Regions from separate parts of the Micromonospora sp. NPDC092111 genome, predicted to be linked through region 2. Evidence: riboswitches for the same ligand, from Rfam matches in the RefSeq annotation. Region 2 holds a riboswitch; each other region holds the start of a gene.

Evidence for each region. A riboswitch is a leader RNA that binds a small molecule or an ion and turns the genes downstream of it on or off. The one in region 2 is predicted to bind cobalamin.
Region 1: another riboswitch for cobalamin. It lies ahead of bluB (5,6-dimethylbenzimidazole synthase); the one in region 2 lies ahead of cobN (cobaltochelatase subunit CobN).
Region 3: another riboswitch for cobalamin. It lies ahead of ACIQG9_RS11495 (ribonucleoside-diphosphate reductase subunit alpha); the one in region 2 lies ahead of cobN (cobaltochelatase subunit CobN).

What each region holds. Positions count from the first base shown of each region.
Region 1 is NZ_JBIVRQ010000004.1:197,958-205,103, forward strand. Features, by position in the region: gene ACIQG9_RS11510 (flavin reductase) at 1-207, opposite strand, end outside; gene ACIQG9_RS11515 (Scr1 family TA system antitoxin-like transcriptional regulator) at 771-1,538, shown strand; gene ACIQG9_RS11520 (DUF397 domain-containing protein) at 1,529-1,720, shown strand; gene bluB (5,6-dimethylbenzimidazole synthase) at 2,837-3,463, opposite strand; cobalamin riboswitch at 3,497-3,696, opposite strand; gene ACIQG9_RS11530 (crotonase/enoyl-CoA hydratase family protein) at 3,783-4,538, shown strand; gene ACIQG9_RS11535 (dihydrolipoyl dehydrogenase family protein) at 4,564-6,048, opposite strand; gene ACIQG9_RS11540 (phytoene/squalene synthase family protein) at 6,188-7,099, opposite strand.
Region 2 is NZ_JBIVRQ010000001.1:170,900-178,045, reverse strand. Features, by position in the region: gene ACIQG9_RS00770 (aromatic acid exporter family protein) at 1-211, shown strand, start outside; gene ACIQG9_RS00765 (MFS transporter) at 309-1,547, shown strand; gene ACIQG9_RS00760 (aldo/keto reductase) at 1,621-2,517, shown strand; gene ACIQG9_RS00755 (hypothetical protein) at 2,703-3,038, shown strand; cobalamin riboswitch at 3,668-3,798, shown strand; gene cobN (cobaltochelatase subunit CobN) at 4,204-7,146, shown strand, end outside.
Region 3 is NZ_JBIVRQ010000004.1:189,030-196,175, reverse strand. Features, by position in the region: gene ACIQG9_RS11500 (ribonucleotide-diphosphate reductase subunit beta) at 1-558, opposite strand, end outside; gene ACIQG9_RS11495 (ribonucleoside-diphosphate reductase subunit alpha) at 600-3,131, opposite strand; cobalamin riboswitch at 3,324-3,472, opposite strand; gene ACIQG9_RS11490 (Rieske 2Fe-2S domain-containing protein) at 3,965-4,816, shown strand; gene ACIQG9_RS11485 (LysM peptidoglycan-binding domain-containing protein) at 5,385-6,845, opposite strand; gene ACIQG9_RS11480 (hypothetical protein) at 6,860-7,146, opposite strand, start outside.

The DNA of each region.
Region 1 (7,146 bases), on a different contig from region 2:
CGCCCAGGTGAGGAAGCGCCTGGTCAGTTCCTCGGGGACGACGTGCCCGTTGAGCTGGGATAGCTGCGCGCCGGCCTCCGCCATCAGGGTGCTCAGGTAGACCAGCAGGGCGGTCCGGTCCTCGCGGTACTCGACCAGCAGGGCGAGCCGGGCCGGCTGGCACGGCCACTCCGCGCCGCAGCCCCGGCACCGCCACAGTGGGCGCATCGGCAGATGCGGTCGGGCGGCCCGGTTCACGCCGTCACCCCGTGGTCGAGGTAATGCGGCTGGCGGTGCTGCCGTGGGTGAGCCGGCTCAGGCTCACGGCGCAGTAAGCGGATCCGCACTGCGGGTCTCCCTTCACATCAGGGCCGGGGCACCCCCAACCTGGGCCGGGAGGATCCCGACCTGGTCAGCCGCCCCAATCTGGGCCGGACCACCCCGACCTGAGCCGGGCCACCCCGACCTGAGCCGGGCCACCCCGACCTGGGCCAGGGAACTCCCGACCCGAGCCGGGGAACTCCCGACCCGAGCCGGGGAACTCCCGACCCGAGCCGGGGAACTCCCGACCTGGGCCGGGGAACTCCCGACCTGGGCGGGAATCCCCACTGGGGGCCGGGGCCACCCCGACGTCGTCGGCGGGGCAGCCCTGGTACTGACGCCGACCGCCGGGCTCGCTCACCTCCACCGGCCGCGCCGTCCTCTGCGGACCACCCTGCCGTGAGTGGTCGGACAGATACACGCCGTAAGGGTATGGTCGACAGATATTTGGGACGTCCGATGGAGGGGCCGTGAACGATGCGCTGCGCTCAGCGCTCAACGAGACCGGATACACCACCGAATCCCTCGCCGAGCGAGTCGGAGTCGACCCGAAGACGGTCGGTCGCTGGTTGAGCGAAGGGCGGATCCCCCACGCCCGGCACCGGGTCGCAGCGGCGGACGCCCTCCGCCGGGACATTGCAGACATCTGGCCGGACACTTCAAGACGTCGTGAGCCGGTGTGGTTCCGCCCCTGGCAGGAGATCGAACGTGAGGCGGTGTCGCTGCGGTCGTTCGAGTCTGTCGTGCTCCCCGGCCTGCTCCAGACCGAGTCCTACGCCCGAGCGGTCCTCATCGGCGCCGGCACCCTGCCTCGGGGCGATGTCGAGCGGCACCTCGCCGCCCGGCTCGCCCGCCAGGCCATCCTGAAGCGGGAAGATCCGCCCCAGCTCACGGCCGTCGTCGACGAGGCGGTCCTGCGCCGACCGGTCGGCGGACGCGGAACGATGCACGAGCAGTTGCGCGCCCTCATCGAAGCCTGCCGCGAACCGCACGTCAGGGTGCACGTCGTGCCCTCCACAGTGGGCTCGTACGCCGGCCTGAACGGCCCCTTCGTGGTCGCCACCTGCCCGGACCACCGGCTGGCCGGCTACCTCGACAACCAGCTCCAGGGACAAGTGGTTAGCGATGTCGATGACCTCGCGGCGATAATGGCGGCGTGGGAGAACGTGCGTGGCGAGGCGCTGTCCCACTGGCAGTCAGTCGACCTCATCAGGGAAGTGGCGGAGACATGGAGCTGAGAGACGCGCGGTGGCGGAAGAGCAGCCGCAGCAGCGGCAACGGCGGCAACTGCGTCGAGGTCGCCGACAACCTGCCCGGCATCGTCGCCGTCCGCGACTCCAAGGACCCCGACGGCCCAGCCCTCACCTTCGCCCCCGTCGCCTGGCACACCTTCATCACCCAGGTCACCCGCCGGGCCTGACGTCCCGTCCAGCACCCACCGGGCCCACCTCCCCCACGGCGCCAACCCCACGGGGCTCACGTCCCGCACAGCGCCAACCACCCGGCGGGCGTCGCGCGCTGTCGTGGTACCTGGGTATGCGCGATCCGTTGACGTCATCAGCTCTATAGCGTCCGCATCCGTCCACCCGAAGACGGGAGACGTACCCGGAGATCCAGGGGCGGTCGGCGGCCCACCCCCAACGTCCTTTCGGCCGGCCCAACCCCAACCGCCCCGCTCCGCTCCGCCCCGCCCGCACCGTCGTGACCCGCTCCCGGCTCGCTCGCAGAATCCACACCGCAATCGGCGCCCCGCCCCGGCCCCGCCCCGACCCGACCCGCCCCGACCCGCCCCGACCCGCCCCGACCCGCTCCGTTCCGGCCCGACCCGACCCGCTCCGTTCCGGCCCGACCCGCCCCGACCCGCTCCGGCCCGCCCCGACCCGCCCCGACCCGCTCCGTTCCGGCCCGACCCGCCCCGACCCGCTCCGTTCCGGCCCGACCCGCCCCGACCCGCTCCGTTCCGGCCCGACCCGCCCCGACCCGCTCCGTTCCGGCCCGACCCGCTCCGTTCCGGCCCGACCCGCCCCGTTCCGGCCCGCCCTACCCCGACCGGCGGCTTGATCAACTCCATGCCGGGGATATGGCGGCATCCGGGCCACGCAGACACCACCACATCGCCGAAACGGCGTCGGCCGCACCAGCCCAGGGCCACGAGACGCGCGGGGCTCCCGGGGGCGGGGACACGGGAGCACGGGCACGGGGAAACGGGGCACGGGGAAGCGGGCACGGGGAAACGGGGCACGGGGAAGCGGGCACAGGGACACGGGCGCGGGAGCACGGGCACGGGGAAACGGGGCACGGGGAAGCGGGCACAGGGACACGGGCGCGGGAGCACGGGCACGGGGAAACGGGGCACGGGGACGACGGCCGATGCTGACGAACCAGAGCTCGCTCGCTACGCACGGTCGGCGAACCGTAGCTCCGCCGCCACGGGAGCACCGGGCACGGGAGCACCGGGCGCAGGGACGGGGACGGGATGGGACGGGGACGGGACGGGGACGGGACGGGGACGGGGACGGGAGGCGGGACGGGGGCGTTAGGGGGTGGTGGTCCAGCGGTCGGTGTGCAGGGCTGCGGCCAGGGGGCGCTTCTGTCGCCAGCCGTGCCGGGCCAGGTCGGGTACGGATTCCAGGTGCGTCACCGGGCCGACGCAGAGCCAGGCGACCGGCCGGACGCCCGGGGGGATGCCGAGCAGGTCGGCCAGGAACGGCTCCCGGTAGAAGGAGACCCAGCCGACGCCGAGACGTTCGGCGGTGGCGGCCAGCCAGAGGTTCTGGATGGCCAGGCAGACCGAGTAGAGGCCGGCGTCGGCGATGGCGTGTCGGCCGAGTACGGCCGGCCCGCCCCGGGACTCGTCGTAGGTGACCACGATCGACAGGGTCGACTCCAGCACCCCATCGATCTTGATACGGGCGAACCGCTCGGCCGCCACCCCGGTCAGGGTGGCGGCGAAGACGTCCCGTTCCCGCTGGACGTGCTGGTGGAAGCGTCGGCGCAGGTCGCCGTCCCGGACCAGGACGAAGTCCCACGGCTGGGTGTAACCGACACTGGGCGCGGCGTGCGCCGCGTCGAGGATCCGGTGCAGGGTCCCGTCCGGCACCGGTTCCCCGGTGAACTCGGCCCGGACGTCCCGGCGGCGGTGGATGGCGGTGTACAGGTCCACGGCAGGCTCCCGCTGCGCTCGGCCCACCACGCGGGTGGGCGGTCGACGCGAGGCCGGTCTTCGGACTCCCGGATCGACGCCGCACCGTCCGCCTTCCCAGCCGTACGGCCAGTGGCTGCGCTGTCGCGCGTGGACGGTGGCTCCCCGGTCACCGCGGCGGGCCCGTGCCGGAGTCGCACCGGCTTCCCAGATTCTCCCCGCTCGCGCGGGGCACCTCGCATGGTCGTTGCCGACGCAGATGCTAACGGTGCCCCGTCGGGCCGGCGTTCCGGCGTCGACACCCTGGCGTCGCCGCGCGGGCAGCGGGCATGCTGTCCGGATGGCCGTACACGTCACGCACGACGGACCGGTGACCACGGTGATCCTCGACCGGGCGGCGTCGCGCAACGCCGTCGACGGCCCGACCGCGCGGGCCCTCGCCGACGCGTTCCGCGCCTTCGAGGCCGACCCGGACGCCCGGGTCGCGGTGCTCTGGGGTGCCGGCGGCACGTTCTGCGCGGGCGCCGACCTCAAGGCCATCGGTACGCCCAGCGGCAACCGGGTCGAGCCCGAGGGCGACGGCCCGATGGGCCCCACCCGGATGTCGCTGTCCAAGCCGGTCATCGCCGCGATCTCCGGGTACGCCGTGGCCGGCGGCCTGGAGTTGGCGCTCTGGTGCGACCTGCGGGTCGCCGAGTCCGACGCGGTGCTCGGGGTGTTCTGCCGACGGTGGGGGGTGCCGCTGATCGACGGTGGCACGGTACGGCTGCCCCGGCTGATCGGTGAGAGCCGGGCGATGGACCTGATCCTCACCGGGCGGCCGGTGCCGGCCGCCGAGGCGTACGCGATGGGGTTGGTCAACCGGCTGGTCGAGCCGGGTGCGGCGCGGACGGCGGCCGAGCGGCTGGCCGCCGAGATCGCCCGCCACCCGCAGACCTGCCTGCGCAACGACCGCGCGTCGATGCTGGCCGGCGGCGGCCTCGCCGAGTCCGACGCGCTCGCCACCGAACTGGCGTACGGGATGGACTCGTTGGCGGCGGACGCCCTGGCCGGCGCGGCCCGGTTCGCCGCCGGCGCCGGCCGGCACGGCGGGTGAACCGGGCCGGGCGGGCCGGGGTGGCTCAGCTCAGGTCGGCCAGGGCGCTCTCGATGGCCCGGTGGAACGTCGGGTACGCGTAGATCATGTGCCGGAGCTGGCTGACCGGGACGGCCGCGTGCACCGCCACGACCAGCGCGGACAGCACCTCGCCACCGGCCGGGCCGACCGATGTCGCACCGATCAGCACGCCCTGGTCGGCGTCGGCCACCAGTTTGATGAAGCCCCCGGCGTCGGTCTTGTGGATCCAGCCCCGGGTGGACGACGACAGCGGGGTGAACCCGACCTGCACGTTGATGCCCCGCTCACGGGCCTGCTTCTCGGTGAGCCCCACCGCGCCCACCTCCGGATCGGTGAAGGTGACCCGGGGCAGCGCCCGGTAGTCGGCGCGCGGAACGGTGCCGGCGGCACCGCTCGGGCCGGCCGCCCCCATCGCGCCCCCGACCGCGCTGGCCGCGCCCATCGCACCGCCCACCACGCTGGCCGTGCCGCTGGCGTCCGGGCCGCCCTCGGCCCGCCGGGCGTGGTCGAGCACGTCGGCGACCACGATCGCCGCCTGGTACATGGCGATGTGGGTGAACGCGCCCTCGCCGGTCACGTCGCCGACCGCCCAGACCCCGTCGGTGACCCGCAGCCGGTCGTCCACCGGCAGGTAGCGCTGGGCGGCGTCCACCCCGATCGTCTCCAACCCCAGTTCCGCCAGGTGTGCCCGGCGGCCGGTGACCACCAGCAGCCGTTCGGCGCTGAACGACCGCTCGCCACCGTGCAGGGTGAACGTGGTGCCGTCGTGGCTGACCCGCTCGGCCTTGACCCCGGTCCGGATCTCCACCCCGTCGGCGCGCAGCGCGGCGGCGGCCACCTCGGACGCCTCCGGCTCCTCGACGGCGAGCACCCGGTCGGCCGCCTCGACCACGGTCACCCGGACCCCGAACCGGGCGAAGACCTGTGCGAGTTCCAGCCCGATCGCCCCACCGCCGAGGACCAGCAGGCGCTCCGGCAGCTCCGCCACCTCGATCGCCTGGTGGTTGGTCCAGTAGGGGGTGTCGGCCAGCCCGTCGATCGGCGGGATCGACGGGCGGGTGCCGGTGCCGATGACCACGCCGTACCGGGCCTGGAAGACCTGCTCGCCGACGCGGACCCGGCCGGGGCCGTCGAGCCGTCCGCTGCCGCGCAGGAACCTGCCGCCCTTGCCGGTGAACCGGTCCACCGCGGCCTGGTCGTTCCAGGTGTCGGTGGCCTCCTCCCGGATCCGCCTGGCCACCGGCGCCCAGTCCGGCTGGACCTGCGCCGACCCGGCCAGCTCGTTGACCCGCCGCGCCTCGGCCAGGGCGTTCGCCGCCCTGATCATCATCTTGCTCGGGATGCAGCCCCAGTAGGGGCATTCCCCGCCGACCAGGTCCCGTTCGACGCCGACCACCGTGAGGCCGGCCTCGGCGAGTCGCCCGGCCACCTCCTCGCCCCCGACGCCGAGCCCGACCACGACCACGTCCACCAGTTCCGGCTCCGCCATCCCGCCAGCATTCCGCACCGACCGGGGCACGGCCACCGGTCCGCGCCGGATTTACCGCACCGGGAGGCCACCGACGGGGTACCCCACCCCGGACCGCCCCCGCTTCGTGCTCGGCGACGGCGAGCCTCGGCGCGGCCGGTCAGCGCAGCGCCGGTCCGGGCACCACGACCGGGGTGCCGGTGGGGGTGAGCAGGGCGCGGGCGGCCACCGCCAGCCGGCGACGCTGCGGCACCAGGGCCCGCCGGACGAACACGTCGTACCCCCGGGCGGCGACCTCGTCGAGGATGCCGCCGTAGAGCGCGTACGCGGTGCGCATGCACGCCTGGGAGGCCGGGGCGAGCAGGGTGATGCCGGGCGCGGCGGCTTCGTAGTGGGCCTGGGCGCGGGTCACCTCGTACTCGATCAGCTCGCGGATCCTCGGGCCGGCCCGGCCGGCCGCCCGGGCGGCGAGCAGGTCCGCGCGGGTGAGGTTGAACTTGGCCAGGTCCTCGTCGGGCAGGTAGGTGCGGCCCCGGTCGAGGTCCTCGGCGACGTCCCGGATGAAGTTGGTGAGCTGGAAGGCGAAGCCGAGCTGGCGGGCCGGTTCGCGGGCCGCCGCCGGGTCGGAGCTGCCGAGGATGGGCAGCATCATCGTGCCGATGACCGCCGCCGACCCCTCCATGTAGTCGAGCAGGTCGTCGTAGCTCGGGTACGACCTGACGGTCAGGTCCATCGCCATGCTGCGCAGGAACGACGCGAAGTCGGCCCGGTCCAGGTCGAAGATGGCGATGGTGTGCAGCACCGCCGGGAGCAGCGGGTCGTCGACCGGCTCGCCGTGCAGACCGGCCACGAAACGGGACCCCCAGGCGTCGAGCCGGGCGGCGCGTTCGGCCGCCGGCAGGTCCTCGGTGCGGTCCACGATCTCGTCGGCGTACCGGGTGAATCCGTACAGGGCATGCACATGCCGCCGTTTCCACCCGGGCAGCAGCCGGGTGGCGAGATAGTAGGTACGCCCGTGTCGTCGGTGCAGGTCCTGGCAGCGGGCATAGGCAGCGGTGAGATCGGTGTCCACCGGACCTCCTCAGGATTCGACGCAGAAATCGACGCAACTCGCAACCC
Region 2 (7,146 bases):
CGACCGGCACGCCGAGGACGCCGACCGGGCCGCCCTGGCGGCGGTCCGGATCGCCGGGCAGCTCTTCACCCCCGGCCAGACCCTGCCGCTGGCCATGATCGTCGGCCAGATCCGGGCCACCGCCATCGACCTGCTGCGCGGGGTACGCACCGACGACGACGCCGCCGTGCTGGCCCGGGTGGACGAGGCGCTCGGGCTGCCCGCGCTCTGACCTTATGTGGTAAGGGGCGCATACTGCTTGTGGTCGTGACGGATCGGGTGTGAGATCGACGGCGAGGACGCCGTACCCCCGGAAGGACCGCCGTGCCGTGAGCGCCACCGCCACCCCGCCCCGCAGCGCCGTACTCCGGACGGTGCTGGCCGCCCGCACCGGCGTCGCGGTGGTCTTCGCCCTCAACGGCCTCGCCGTGGCCACCTGGTTCTCCCGGGTCCCCGCGGTGCGCGAGGCGCTCGGGCTCAGCGCCGGCCGGCTCGGCCTGCTGCTGCTGGCCATGTCCGGTGGTGCGCTGCTGGCGCTGTCCTCCGCCGGCCTGGTGACCCAGCGCCTCGGCCCGGCCCGCACCGTGGCCCTCTCCACCGTGCTGGTGGCGGTCGGGCTGGCCGGGGTGGGAGTCGCCACCGGGGCGGTCGGCTCGCTGCCCGGCGTCGCGGTCGGCCTGTTCGCCGTCGGCTACGGCTCCAGCACCTGCGACGTCGCGATGAACGTCGAGGGCGTGACGGTGGAGAAACGGCTGGGCCGGACCATCCTGCCCCGCTTCCACGCGGCGTGGAGCCTGGGCTCGGTGGCCGGCGCGGGTCTCGGCGCCGGGGCCGCCCGGGTCGGCGTGCCGATCGCCGTCCACCTGGCGGTGCTGGCCGTGGTGGTGCTCGGCGGCACCCTGCTCGGTGCCCGGCGGTTCCTGTCCGCGCCGGCCGCGTCGACCGTCGACGGGGCCGCGTCGACCGGCCGGAGTGGCCTGCTGGCGGCCTGGCGGGAGCCGCGCACCCTGCTGATCGGCGCGTTGGTGCTGATCATGGCGTTCACCGAGGGCAGCGCGAACGACTGGCTGGCCGTCGCGTTCGTCGACGGCTACGGGATGAGCGAGGCCGCCGGGGCCGCCGTCTTCGGGGTGTTCGTCGTCGGCATGACGATCGGCCGGACCGGGGGCACCGTCGCCATCGACCGCTGGGGCCGGGTCCCCGTGCTGCTCGGCACGATCGGGCTGGCCGCCGCGGGCGCCCTCCTGGCGGTGCTCGCCGGGTCCGGCCCACTCGCCGTCGCCGGGGTGGTGCTCTGGGGGCTCGGCGCGTCGCTCGGCTTCCCGGTCGGGATGAGCGCCGCCGCCGACGACGAGGACCGGGCGCCGGCCCGGGTCAGCGTGGTCGCGATGATCGGCTACACGTCGTTCCTGGCCGGCCCACCGTTGCTGGGCCTGCTCGGCGACCACGTCGGCACGCTGCACGCCCTGCTGGTGGTGCCCCTGCTGCTGGTCCCGGCGCTGGCCCTGGTGCCGGTGACCCGTCCGCCGATCGCCCCCGGACCCATCGCTCCAGTACCGAAAAACTAGCAGTCACCGGGCGTCGCCGGTATCGGGTGCGCGGCTGACTGCGCCGGCCACCGGCGCTGGCTAGGGTCGCCGGATGCCTACTGAGAAGATCACCGCGGGGGCCGCGGGTGACTGGACCCTGGGCGACCGCACCGTACGCCGGATGGGCTTCGGCTCGATGCGGATCACCGCCCACCCCGACCGGGACCGCGCGGTCCGCGTCCTGCGCCGGGCCGTCGAGCTGGGGGTCGACCACGTCGACACCGCCGCCTTCTACGTCTCGCCGGGCGGCACGCTGAACGTCGGCACCGGCCCCACCCGGTACGCCACCGACCTGATCCGCGCCGCACTCGCGCCGTATCCGGACGACCTGGTGATCGCCACCAAGGTCGGCTTCCGGTACGACCCGGCGACCGGGCTCGGCGAGGACGCCGGCCCGGCCGCGCTGCGTACCCAGGTGGAGGAGAATCTGCGCCGACTCGGCCGTGACCACCTCGACCTGGTCAACCTGCGGATCGTCAAGCGGCCCGCGCCGGACTCCGTGGCGGAGCGCTTCGGCGCGCTCGCCGCGATGCGCGAGGCCGGGCTGATCCGGCACCTCGGCCTCTCCAACGTCCGCCTCGACCACCTCGACGAGGCCCAGACCGTCGCCCCGGTGGTCTGCGTGCAGAACAGCTACGCCCTGGACAACCGTGGCGACCAGGACGCCCTGCTGCGCGAGTGCGGCGCGCGTGGGATCGCCTACGTGCCCTTCTTCGCCCTCGCCGGCGCCAACCGGGAGGGCGGGGCGCGTACCGACCACGGCGCGGCCGTGCACGCCGTCGCCCGCGCCCACGGTGCCACCGCCCAACAGGTACGCCTCGCCTGGACCCTGCACCAGGGCGCGCACGTGCTGGCCATCCCCGGCACCGGCGACCCGGACCACGTGGCGGAGAACGTGGCGGCCGGCGCGCTCCGGCTCTCCGCCGACGAACTGGCCGCCCTCGGCTGAGCCCGCGCCGGCCCGGCGGGTGCCGGCGGGGTGCTGGCGGGTGACGGTTGGCCGGCGTCGGCCGGGTGGGGGTGCCGCTGGCCGACGGCCGGGTGTCACCTGCTCAGCCGGCTGTCACCCGGCTCGCAGCCGCCTGCCAGGTAGGGGTGGTCCACTGAAGGGACGCCGAGGAGAGGAGCGGGCAGATGGGCTGGTTCAGCCGGCGGCCCCGGATCGCCGAGGGAACCCCGACGAAGCTCGACCGGGAGGCCACCCGGGAGGACCTGGCCGCGCTGGAGGAGTTCGTCGCCGGTCACCGGGGGGTGGAGTTCTACCTCGAACCCGAGACCACCGCGACCGACACCACCGTGGTGGCGATCGCCCACGACGGCGAGTGGATCCGCCGCCGGACCGGCTCGCCACGGACGGCGGCCAAGCTGGCGCACCGGCATGCCGTGCCGCTCTACGAGGCGGCCAGGACCGGCTACCCGGAGCGGATGCGGGCCTGGAACCGGGCCCACCCGGAGCGTCGGATCCGCTGACTTTCCGTTCTCACCGGTCTGCTGGCCCCGTCGGTCGCCGCTCCCGTCCGCCCCGTCGACGGCGGCCCTACGCTGCGTCTGGCCCTGCCGGGCGATGGCCCGTTCCCGGTCGGGCGACCTCGACGGCCGGGGTGTGCCGGTGGGAAGGCCGCGCGGCTGTGGCCTGAGAGGGTGTGGGTGCGGCCGGTGTGTTCTCCCTGCCTCGCGCACCGGAGAACCCGCCCGTCCAGTGATCACCGCCACGTCGGGCCGACCGGTGTCCGCTGGGGCGGGCGGCGGGCGGCCCGCCGTCCACCCGGCTGGGTGGGCCGGGTGCGGGGAGCGTACGGAGTCTGCGGAATGGTCGGGGAACGGGTCGGGAACCCGTCCGGCCGGATCGCTCTGGCCGCCTCGGTGTCGCCTTGGTGTCGCCCTGGCACCGGCCCTGGGCTGCCCCGTGCCGGCGAGGGTCCCGCCGGCCGCAATGGCGACCGTGCCTTCCCCGCGTCGGTGACACATCGTCGCTGGTGAATGGTGGAAAGGGTGAACGATCGCCGTGCGTCGATTGGCTGTCTGCTCCGGGGTGGCCGGGCGATGGCCGTTGACCTCGGGGCGACGGGTGTGGCAGCATTCGCGGCCTGACGGCAGTGAAGGAAGCCGGTGTGATTCCGGCGCGGTCCCGCCACTGTCACCGGGGAGCGATCCCCCCTCGTGAGTCACGGCCGTGTGTCTGCGGTTGGAAGGCCGGGGGTGAGCGTCGATCCGGGAAGCCAGGATACTTCGGCCGTCGGAGAGCCCCAGGGCGTGGACACCCGAGGAGGACCCGATGACGCGCAGCGTCCCCATTGTCGACGACGACCGTCGTCTCCCGCTCCGGCGTGCCGCCGGGGCCGCGATCGGCCGCACCGCCGCTCCGGCGCTCAGTCGTGCCGCCGCCCCGGACTTCAGTCGTGCCGCCGTCTTGGGGTTCAGCGGCACCGCCGCCCCGGGGTTCAGCGGTACGGCCGCGTCGGCCGGTGGCCGCTGCGCCGGTCGCCCCACCGCGCACCGCTGACGACCGCGCCGACCCTCCGCGTCGGTCGACGCGGATGAGCCGGTACTCCTGCCGCCACCGCTGACCGGTGCCCACCCTCGCCTCACCCGACCACCCTCGCGGCGGCTCGGGTGTCACTCTCCGGAGCTGTCCGTGCGCATCCTGTTGTTGTCCACCGCCGACACCGACCTGCTCGCCGCCCGCGCCAGTGCCGCCGGCTACCGACTGGCCAACCCCGCCCGGGTCGGCGTGGACGCCGTGCCGGCGCTGCTCGACGGCGTCGACCTTGCCGTCGTACGCCTGCTCGGTGGCCGGCAGGCGTGGCCGGACGGCTTGGCGGCGGTGCTCGACTCCGGGGTGCCGACGGTCGTCCTCGGCGGCGAGTCGGTGCCCGACGCGGAGCTGACGGCGGCCTCCACGGTGGCCGCCGGAGTGGCCACCGAGGCGCTGTCCTACCTGGTCGAAGGCGGTCCGCGAAACCTGGCCCAGCTAGCCCGGTTCCTCTCCGACACGGTGCTGCTCACCGGCGAGGGCTTCGACCCGCCCGAGCCCACCCCGGCGTACGGGATCCTCGGCGACCCGCCGGTGGCCGGCGTGGGGGACGACGGGGGGCGGCCGACGGTCGGGATCGTCTTCTACCGGGCGCACGCGCTGGTCGGGAACACCGGCTTCGTCGAGACCCTGGCCGGCGCGGTCGGCGCGGCCGGTGGACACCCGCTGCCGATCTTCTGCGGCTCGCTGCGCGGCCTGGCCCCCGGCGACGGGCTGCTCGACCTGTTCGCCCGCTGCGACGCCCTCGTCGTCACCGTCCTCGCGGCCGGCGGGACGGTCGCCGCCGACGCCTCCGGCGGGGGCGACGAGGACGCCTGGGATGTCGGCGCGCTCGCCGCCCTGGACGTGCCGGTGATCCAGGCGCTCTGCCTGACCAGCACCCGGGACCAGTGGGCCGGCAGCGACGCCGGGCTCTCCCCGCTGGACGCGGCGATGCAGGTCGCCATCCCCGAGTTCGACGGCCGGATCGTCACCGTGCCGTTCTCCTTCAAGCGGATCGACGCCGACGGCCTGTCGGTCTACGTCGCCGACCCGGAACGGGCCGCCCGGGTGGCCGGCATCGCCGTCCGGCAGGCCCGGCTGCGGCACCTGGACAACGCCGACAAGCGGCTGGCGATCGTGCTCAGCTCGTACCCGACGAAACACTCCCGGGTTGGCAACGCCGTCGGGCTGGACACCCCGGCCTCGGCGGTCCGGCTGCTCGCCGCCCTCGCCGACGCCGGCTACCACCTCGGCGACGCGCCGCCGCCCACCGACGGGGACGCGCTGATCCACGCCCTGATCGCCGCCGGCGGGCACGACGTCGAGTGGCTCACCCCGGAACAACTCGCCGCCGCCGAGGCGCGGGTGCCCGGGGCGACCTACCGGCGCTGGTTCGACGCCGTGCCGGCCGGGCTGCGGGACCGGATCCGCGAGCACTGGGGTGACCCGCCCGGCCGGCTCTACACCGACGACGGCGACCTCGTCCTGGCCGGGCTGCGGCTCGGCAACGTGACGCTGCTGATCCAGCCGCCGCGCGGCTTCGGCGAGAACCCGATCGCCATCTACCACGATCCCGACCTGCCGCCGAGCCACCACTACCTGGCCGCGTACCGGTGGCTGGCGGCGTCGGTCGCCGACGGCGGCTTCGGCGCCGACGCGGTGGTGCACCTGGGCAAGCACGGCACCCTGGAGTGGCTGCCCGGCAAGGGGCTCGGCCTCGCCGCCGACTGCGCCCCCGACGCCGTCCTCGGCGACCTGCCGCTGGTCTACCCGTTCATCGTCAACGACCCCGGTGAGGGCACCCAGGCCAAACGCCGGGCACACGCCGTGGTCGTCGACCACCTGGTGCCGCCGATGGCCCGCGCCGAGACCTATGGCGACCTGGCGAGACTGGAACAGCTCCTCGACGAGTACGCCACCGTGCAGGCCCTCGACCCGACCAAGGTGCCCACCGTCCGGAACCAGATCTGGGACCTGGTGCGCGCCGCCGAACTGCACCACGACCTGCACACCGAGGCGATGCCGGCCGCCGACGACTTCGACGACTTCGTGCTGCACCTCGACGGCTACCTCTGCGAGGTCAAGGACGTGCAGATCCGGGACGGGCTGCACGTCCTCGCCGAGGCGCCCACCGGTGAGGCCCGGGTCAACCTCGTGCTCGCCGTGCTGCGCGCCCCGCAGGTCTGGGGCAACGCCCGCGCCCTGCCCGGCCTGCGCCAGGCGATCGCCGCCAGCGTCGGCCTGGACGAGCAGGAACTGCTGGCCGCGCCGGGGCGACGCCTCGCCGTCCCGGCCGCCCTCACCGACCTGGTGGACGGCCCCGCCGCCACCGCCGCCGACGCCGTCGACCTGGTGGAGGGGCTGGCCCGCCGGCTCGTCGTCGGGATGGAGACCCTGGGTTGGGACGGCGCGAAGGTCGACGCGGTGGTCGAGGAGGTGGTCGGCCGGCCCGTCGTCGCCGCCGCCGAGGTGCTGCGCTTCGCCGCCGCCGAGGTGGTGCCCCGGCTGGCCCGCACCACCGACGAGCTGACCCACACCCTCGGCGCGCTCGACGGCCGGTTCGTGCCGCCCGGGCCGTCCGGCTCGCCCACCCGGGGGCTGGTCAACGTGCTCCCCACCGGTCGCAACTTCTACTCCGTCGACCCGAAGGCGATCCCGTCGCGCAACGCCTGGGACGTCGGGGTGGCCCTGGCCGACTCGCTGCTGGCCCGGCACCTCGCCGACACCGGGGCGTACCCGCGTTCGGTCGGGTTGACCGTCTGGGGCACCAGCGCGATGCGGACCCAGGGCGACGACATCGCCGAGGTGCTGGCGCTGCTCGGCTGCCGGCCGGTCTGGGACGACCGGTCCCGCCGGGTCACCGGCGTCGAGGTGGTGCCGCCGGCCGAGCTGGGCCGGCCCCGGATCGACGTCACCGTCCGCATCTCCGGCTTCTTCCGGGACGCCTTCCCGCACGTCGTCGCCCTCCTCGACGACGCCGTCCGGCAGGTCGCCGCCCTCGCCGAGCCGGACGCCGACAACTACGTGCGGGCGCACGTCACGGCCGACGTCGCCACGCACGGC
Region 3 (7,146 bases), on a different contig from region 2:
GCCGGTGGCCAGCCCGGAGAGCAACCCCCGGGAGCGCAGCCAGTAGACGTACGCGAAGGCGCCGTAGAAGAACAGCCCCTCCACGCAGGCGGCGAAGCAGATCAGGTTGAGCAGGAACGCCCGCCGGTGCGCCCGGCTCTCCAGCCGGTGCAGCGCCCCGATCGAGTCGATCCAGCGGAAGCAGAACTCCGCCTTGTCGCGGATCGACGGGATGTGCTCCACCGCCGCGAACGCCTTCACCCGCTCGTCGTGGTCGGGCAGGTAGGTGTCGAGCAGGGTCAGGTAGAACTGGACGTGCACCGCCTCCTCGTAGAGCTGGCGGGACAGGTACAGCCGGGCCTCCGGGGCGTTGACGTGCTGGTAGAGGTTGAGCACCAGGTTGTTCGCCACGATCGAGTCGCCGGTGGCGAAGAACGCCACCAGGCGGTGCACCAGGTGCCGCTCGCCGTCCGACAGCTTCGCCAGATCGGGTACGTCGGAAGCCAGGTCCACCTCCTCCACCGTCCAGGTGTTGCGGATCGCGGCCCGGAACCGCTCGTAGAAGTCGGGGTAGCGCATCGGTCGCAGGGTCAGATCCATACCGGGGTCGAGCAGCGTCGTCACTGGCAGGCCTCACAGATCTCGGGGTTCTCCAGCGAGCAGGCGACCGCGTCGCTCTCGCCGACGGACAGGGTGAGCAGGGCGGACGTGGCCCGCGCCGAAACGCCGTCCGGGCCGGTCAGGTCGGCCGGGCCGGTAAGGTCGGCCGGGATCGGGGCGGTGGCCGGTGTCGCCGCGACCGTGGTCTGGGCGATCCGGGTCGCCGGGCGGGAGCGCAGGTAGTAGGTGGTCTTCAGCCCGGCCCGCCAGGCGTACGCGTACATCGAGGAGAGCCGGCCGATGGTCGGGCTGGCCTGGAACAGGTTCAGCGACTGCGACTGGTCCACGTACGGCGCGCGGGCGGCGGCCAGGTCGATCAGCGCCTTCTGCGGCAACTCCCACGCGGTGCGGTGCAGCGCCTTCAGGGCCGCCGGCAGGTCCAGCCCCTGCACCGAGCCGTCCGCCCGCTTGATCGCGTCCCGGGTGGCCGCGTCCCACCGGCCCAGCCGCTTCAGGTCGGCAACCAGGTGCCGGTTGACCTGGAGGAACTCCCCGGACAGCGTCTCCCGCTTGAAGACGTTGGAGACCAGCGGTTCGACGCACTCGGCGCAGCCGGCGATCGAGGCGATGGTGGCGGTCGGGGCGATCGCCACCAGCAGCGAGTTGCGCAGCCCGTACCGGGCGACCTTGTCCCGTACGGCGGCCCACGCCTCGGGTCGGGTCGGCCGGACGGCCGGCCAGTGGTCCGGGTGCAGCACCCCGCCGGCGGCCCGGGTCAGCGGGTACGCCGGGTGCGGCCCACCTGCCGCCGCCAGGTCGGCGGAGGCGTCGTACGCGGCGAGGGCGATCTCCTCGGCGATCCGGGTGGACAGCGCCAGCGCCTCCGGCGAGTCGAACGGCAGTCGCAGCGAGGCGAGCACGTCGGCCAGCCCCATCACGCCCAGCCCCAGCGGACGCCAGCGCCGGTGCGCGGTGCGCGCCTGTTCGGTGGGGAACCAGTTCCGGTCGATCGCCCGGTCCAGTGCCCCCACCGCCAGCCGGACCGTCGCGGCCAGCCCGACGAAGTCCACGGCCAGGCCCGGCCGGTCGACACCGGTCGAAGCGGCCGGTTGCGCCCGGTCGAAGCCGGTTCCGGCGGCGGATTCCGCCTGGTCGGGGCCGGTTCCGGGGGTCAGGCCCGCCGGGTCGACGCCGGTTCCGGCGACTGGGTGGGGCGCGGCGGGGTCGGTGCGGGCGCCGGTCGGCGTCGGGATCAGGTGGGCGGCCAGGTTGATCGAGCCGAGGGTGCAGACCGCCGTCTCGTCGTCGCTGGTCACCTCCAGGATCTCGGTGCACAGGTTGGAGTGGTGCACCACCCCGCCGCCGTTGCCGACCTGGTTACAGGTGCGGTTCGCCGCGTCGGCGAACGTCAGCCAGCCGTTGCCGGTCTGCGCCAGGGTGCGCATCATCCGGCCGTACAACGTGCGGGCCGGCAGGGTCCGGACGGCCCGGCCGGCCGCCTCCGCCGCCCGGTACGCGGCGTCGAACTCGTCGCCCCACAGGTCGACCAGCTCCGGCACCTCCTTCGGGTCGAACAGCGACCAGTCGGCGTCCGCCTCGACCCGGCGCATGAACTCGTCCGGCACCCAGTTGGCCAGGTTCAGGTTGTGCGTACGCCGGGCCTCGTCGCCGGTGTTGTCCCGCAGCTCCAGGAACTCCTCGATGTCGGCGTGCCAGGTGTCCAGGTAGACGCAGGCCGCGCCCTTGCGCCGGCCGCCCTGGTTGACCGCCGCCACGCTGGCGTCCAGGGTGCGCAGCCACGGCACGATCCCGTTGGAACGGCCGTTGGTGCCCCGGATCAGCGACCCCCGCGAGCGCACCCGGGAGAACGAGATGCCGATCCCGCCGGCGAACTTGGACAGCTTCGCCACCTGCGCGTAACGCTCGTAGATCGAGTCCAGCTCGTCCCGGGGCGAGTCGACCAGGAAACAGGAGGAGAGCTGCTGGTGCCGCGCCCCGGCGTTGAACAGGGTCGGCGAGCTGGGCAGGTAGGCCAGCCGGGCCATCGCCCGGTACAGCTCGCCAACCTCCGCGACGGTGTCCGACAGGCCGGCCGCCACCCGCAGCCAGAAGTGCTGCGGCCGTTCCAGCACCGCCCGGGTGTGCGGGTGGCGCAGCAGATAGCGGTCGTGCAACGTGCGCAGGCCGAAGTACTCGAACGCGTCGTCGTGGGCATGGTCGACCAGGGCTTCGAGGGTGGCGGTGTGCGCCGCGACGAAGCCGGCGAAGCCCGGGTCCAGCAACCCTTCCGCGTACGCTGCCGCGACGCTGTCGCCGAACGTGGTGATGCCCTGGCCGGTGGTCTCGTCGGCGATCCGCCCGGCGAGCAGGCGCGCGGCGAGCGTCGCGTACGCCGGCTCCTCGGCGGTCAGCCCGGCCGCCGCCGCGATGGCCAGCTCGGTCAGCTCGCCGGGGTCGGCGTCGGCGGTCCGCCCCGACTCGACCAGGGCGAGGATCCGCCCCGGGTCGGTGTCGGGCAGGTCGTGGTGGTGCCGGTGCAGCAGGTCCCGCAGCGCCCCGACGGGGGCGAGGGTGGATGACGCCGTCACGTGCTCTCCTGGGTCGTCGGTGTGGGACCGCAGGAGGGCACGACGGCACGCCGGATCCCCGCCGGTCGGTGTGCCGGCGGTGCTCCGTACGGCTCGACGGCCCTCCCACGGGACCCCGAGGTGGTACGCGCACCCGGTCGGGCGCGCCCTGCTGGCAGGTCTTCGGACTCACGGGCAGGCGCGTCTCCGCGCTTGGCCTACTGGCCGTCGCTTCCCGGGCCCCGTCGGGCCCAGTGCTCGAATGACGGCGGTCGTTCCCGCTCACCGCTGCGGGGCAGTCCCGGACTCGCACCGGGTTCCCTGTTCGGCCCGACGCCTGGCGGACGCCGGAGCCTGGCGGACACACGTGTCGCACCAGCAGTGCCAGTGATCCTAGATGTAGTGGGTCGCAAAAAGCCAACACACCACATGCTGTGGGCGTGTCACCTCCGCCGGGCGCGTCCTGCGGGCAGGAGTCGGCCGGGTCGTACCCGTCGCTGGGCGTCGTCAGGCCACCGCCCGGCCGACCAGCGCGCGGTTTCCTTCCGGCCACCCCGGCGTCTTGCGGGCAAGGGCTGGTCCGGACCTGGCTGGGTCACGAGCCGAGCCCGATCGTGGAGGTCACCGGCACGGCGGCGGCCAACCCGAGGAACACGGACGCCCCGCTGGTCCCGATGGATGCCCTCCCGTGCCAGCCGTTGCCATCCGTTGCCGTCCGTTGCCGTCCGTTGCCGTCCGGTCACCGGGATGGTCGGCGGCGCGACGGATTCGTCCCCGCCGCCCGGTTTGCCGCCGCTCATGCCGGGAAGTCGGGGAACGTGCGAGCGCTGATGACGAAACTGGAACAGACCACCGCGCTGGACCGGGTGAGCGACCGGTTGCAACGCGCCGTGCAGGCGACGCTGCGCCCCCAGCGGGTCCGTGACCTGCTGCACGGCGTCTTCCTGGGCCACCCGCTGCACCCGGCGATGGTGCAGGTGCCGGTGGGTGCCTGGCTCAGCGCGGCGGTGGTCGACCTGCTCCCCGGTCAACGGCGCGCGGCCACCACCCTGGTCGCGCTCGGTACCGTCAGCGCGGTGCCGGCCGCCGTCGCCGGGCTCAACGACTGGGCCGAGCTCTCCCGTGACCAGCGCCGGGTCGGGCTGGTCCACGCCGCCGCCAACACCATCGGCCTGACCCTGTACGCCGGCTCCCTCGCCGCCCGGCTGCGCGGCCGGCACGGCACCGGTAGAGCACTGGCGTACCTCGGGTTGAGCGCGGCGAGCGCGGGGGCGTACCTCGGTGGGCACCTGGCGTACAAGCAGGGGGCACAGGCCAGCCAGAGCGTCTCCGAGCTGCACCGGATGGGTGACCAGTGGCAGCCGGTGGCCGACCTGGCCGAACTCCCGCAGCGGAAGCTGATCACCCGCGAGGTGGACGACGTCTCGGTGATCCTCTACCGGCACGGCGACGAGGTCACCGTGATGCTGGAGCGCTGCCCGCACCAGAGCGGCCCGCTCGGCGAGGGCGAGGTGCAGGAGATCGACGGGCACGCGTGCGTGGTCTGTCCCTGGCACGGCTCCGCGTTCCGGCTCAACGGCGGCGAGGTCATGCACGGGCCGTCCGGTACCGACCAGCAGATCCTGCCCACCCGCGTGGTCGACAACATCCTCCAGACCCGCCTGCCCTGACCCGCCCCGCCCACGCGCCCGCCCGCTCGCCCGCCGGGATGCCCGCTCGCCCGCCGGGACGCCCGCTCGCTCGTCGGGATGCCCGCTCGCTCGTCAGGACGCCCGCCCGCTCGCCCGCCGGGATGCCCGCTCGCTCGTCGGGACGGTTGCCCGCTCGCCGGGACGCCCGCTCGCCGGGACGCCAGCCCGCTCCCTCGCCCGCCCGCCTGCCTGTTCGCCGGGACGCCCGCCAGCCCGCTCCCCTCGTTCGGATGCCCGCCCGCCTGTCGCCCGCCCGCTTGCCCGCAAGATCGTGCTCGAACGTGGATGTAGTGGCATCCCGGGCCGTGGAGGCCACTACATCCTGGATCGAGCACGATCTTGGCGGTGCGACGCCCGGCGGTGTCCGGGCACTACTGGACCGGGCCGCCCGACGCAGGTCGAGCGTCAGGGGCAGCGGGCCGGCTAGCTGCCGCTCGGGCCGGGCCGGGCCGGGGCGGGTCGGGGCGATTGCTGCGTCCTCACGCCCGGCTGGTCGGCGCGGGGTCGATGAGTCGGGCGCTGCGCATGCTGCTCGCGTACCCCCAGGTCAGTCGCGGCGGTGGCGGCCGGTGACCAGGTCCCGGGCGGCGGAGGCTCGGCTGCCCATGGTCCGCCCCGTCGACGTCCGACCGCCGGAGGGCCGACCGCCGGAGGTGCGGGCGGCGGACATCCGGGCGGCCGACGTACGTCCGGCCACCACCTGGACCGGCCGGCGGCGTAGGCCGAGCACCGCACCGATCTGCGCGCCGACGATGCTGGCCACCGCCAGTACCGCCGAGACGGCCAGCGGGCGGTTGATCCCGTTGTCCTGACCGGCCCGGGAGGCCCCGGCAGCCATCGCCGGCGGCACCCCGGCCGGCCGCTCGGCGGGCGGGTGCGCGGGCGGCTGGGCGGTCTGCGGCCGTGCGGTCTGCGGCGTGGCCGGCCCGACCTTGCCGGTCGGCGTCGGCTTACCCGGCGTGGGCGAGGCGACCGTCCCGCCCGGTTGTTGCGGACCGGGCTGGCCGCCCGGCTGCGGCACCCCGGCCTGGCCGCCCGGCGTCGGCGTCCCGGGCGTCGCCGCCGGGGGGTGCGGGGACGGCTTCCGGGGGGTGGTCGGCACCAGGTGCCCGGTGGCGTGCCGGCGGGCACCCGCGTCGTCCGCCTCGGCGGGCAGCTTGATGAGCTGGCCCGGCCGGATCCGGTCGGCGTCGCGCAGGTGGTTGAGCCGGGCCACCTCCTGGTAGCGGTCGAAGTCGTCCAGGTAGCGTTCCGCCACCTCACCCAGGTAGTCGCCCCGGGCCACCTTGTACACCGGCTTCGCCGCCGGCTGTTCGGCGTCGGGGGCAGCACCACGAGCGGGACCGGCACCAGGAGCCGAACCGAGAGCGGGCCCAGCGGCGACGGCGGGACCAGCACCGAGCGCGGAACCGGCGGCGAGGGCGGGACCAGCGGCGACGGCGGGACCGGCACCGAGCGCGGAACCAGCGGCGAGGGCAGGACCAGCGGCGAGGGTGGAACCGGTGGCGAGGACAGGACCAGCGGCGAGGGCGGGGCCGGAGGCGTGCGGTGCCGTCAGCGTGGTCGCCACGCCGGTACCGGCGGCGGCCGGCAGTGGCTGGGTCAGCGCCGCGGCCGCGCTCGCCGCCGGGCTCGCCGCGATGATCAGGGCGACCGAGCCGACCAGGGCCGCCGCGGCGCGCTGCTGCCGGCTCATCCCGGGCAGCCGGGGCGTCGACCGGCGCGTCGCCTGGGCACCCAACTCCACCAGTACGGAGATGGCGAACGTCGCCCAGCCGAACCAGCCCAGCACCGCCAGCGCCCGCAGGAAGAGTTGACCGTCGTCCCGGCTGGTCAGCGTGGTGCCCACCTCGGCGAGGGTGGGCAGGTGGTCCGGCAGCGGGTTACCGGCGAAGGCCAGCAGCGCCACCGGCGCGCCGGCCAGCAGGGCGACCAGGACGACCAGCGACCCGAAGCCGGTGAGCAACTGCCCGGTACGTCGGGCGGCGGAACCACGCCGTACGGTCATGGCGGCCTTCCTTCCTACGGTCTGTCGGTGAGCGTGCGCGCGGTGGCCTCGCCCGAGACGGTGACGGTGCGAGCCATGCCGATCAGGCCGAGCATGTGCCGGCGGTAGACGACGGTGACACTGACCCGGATCTGCTTCTCGCCGGCCACCACGGGGAAGCTCACCGCGTAGCGGGTCACGTCGGGGTTGTCGTCGAGGTAGTGCGCGACGGCGGTACGGGCACCCCGCTCGTCGATCACCTTGGGGCGACCCGCGATCGCGGCGGCCCGGTCGATCACCTGCCCGCCGCTGCGGGCCGCCT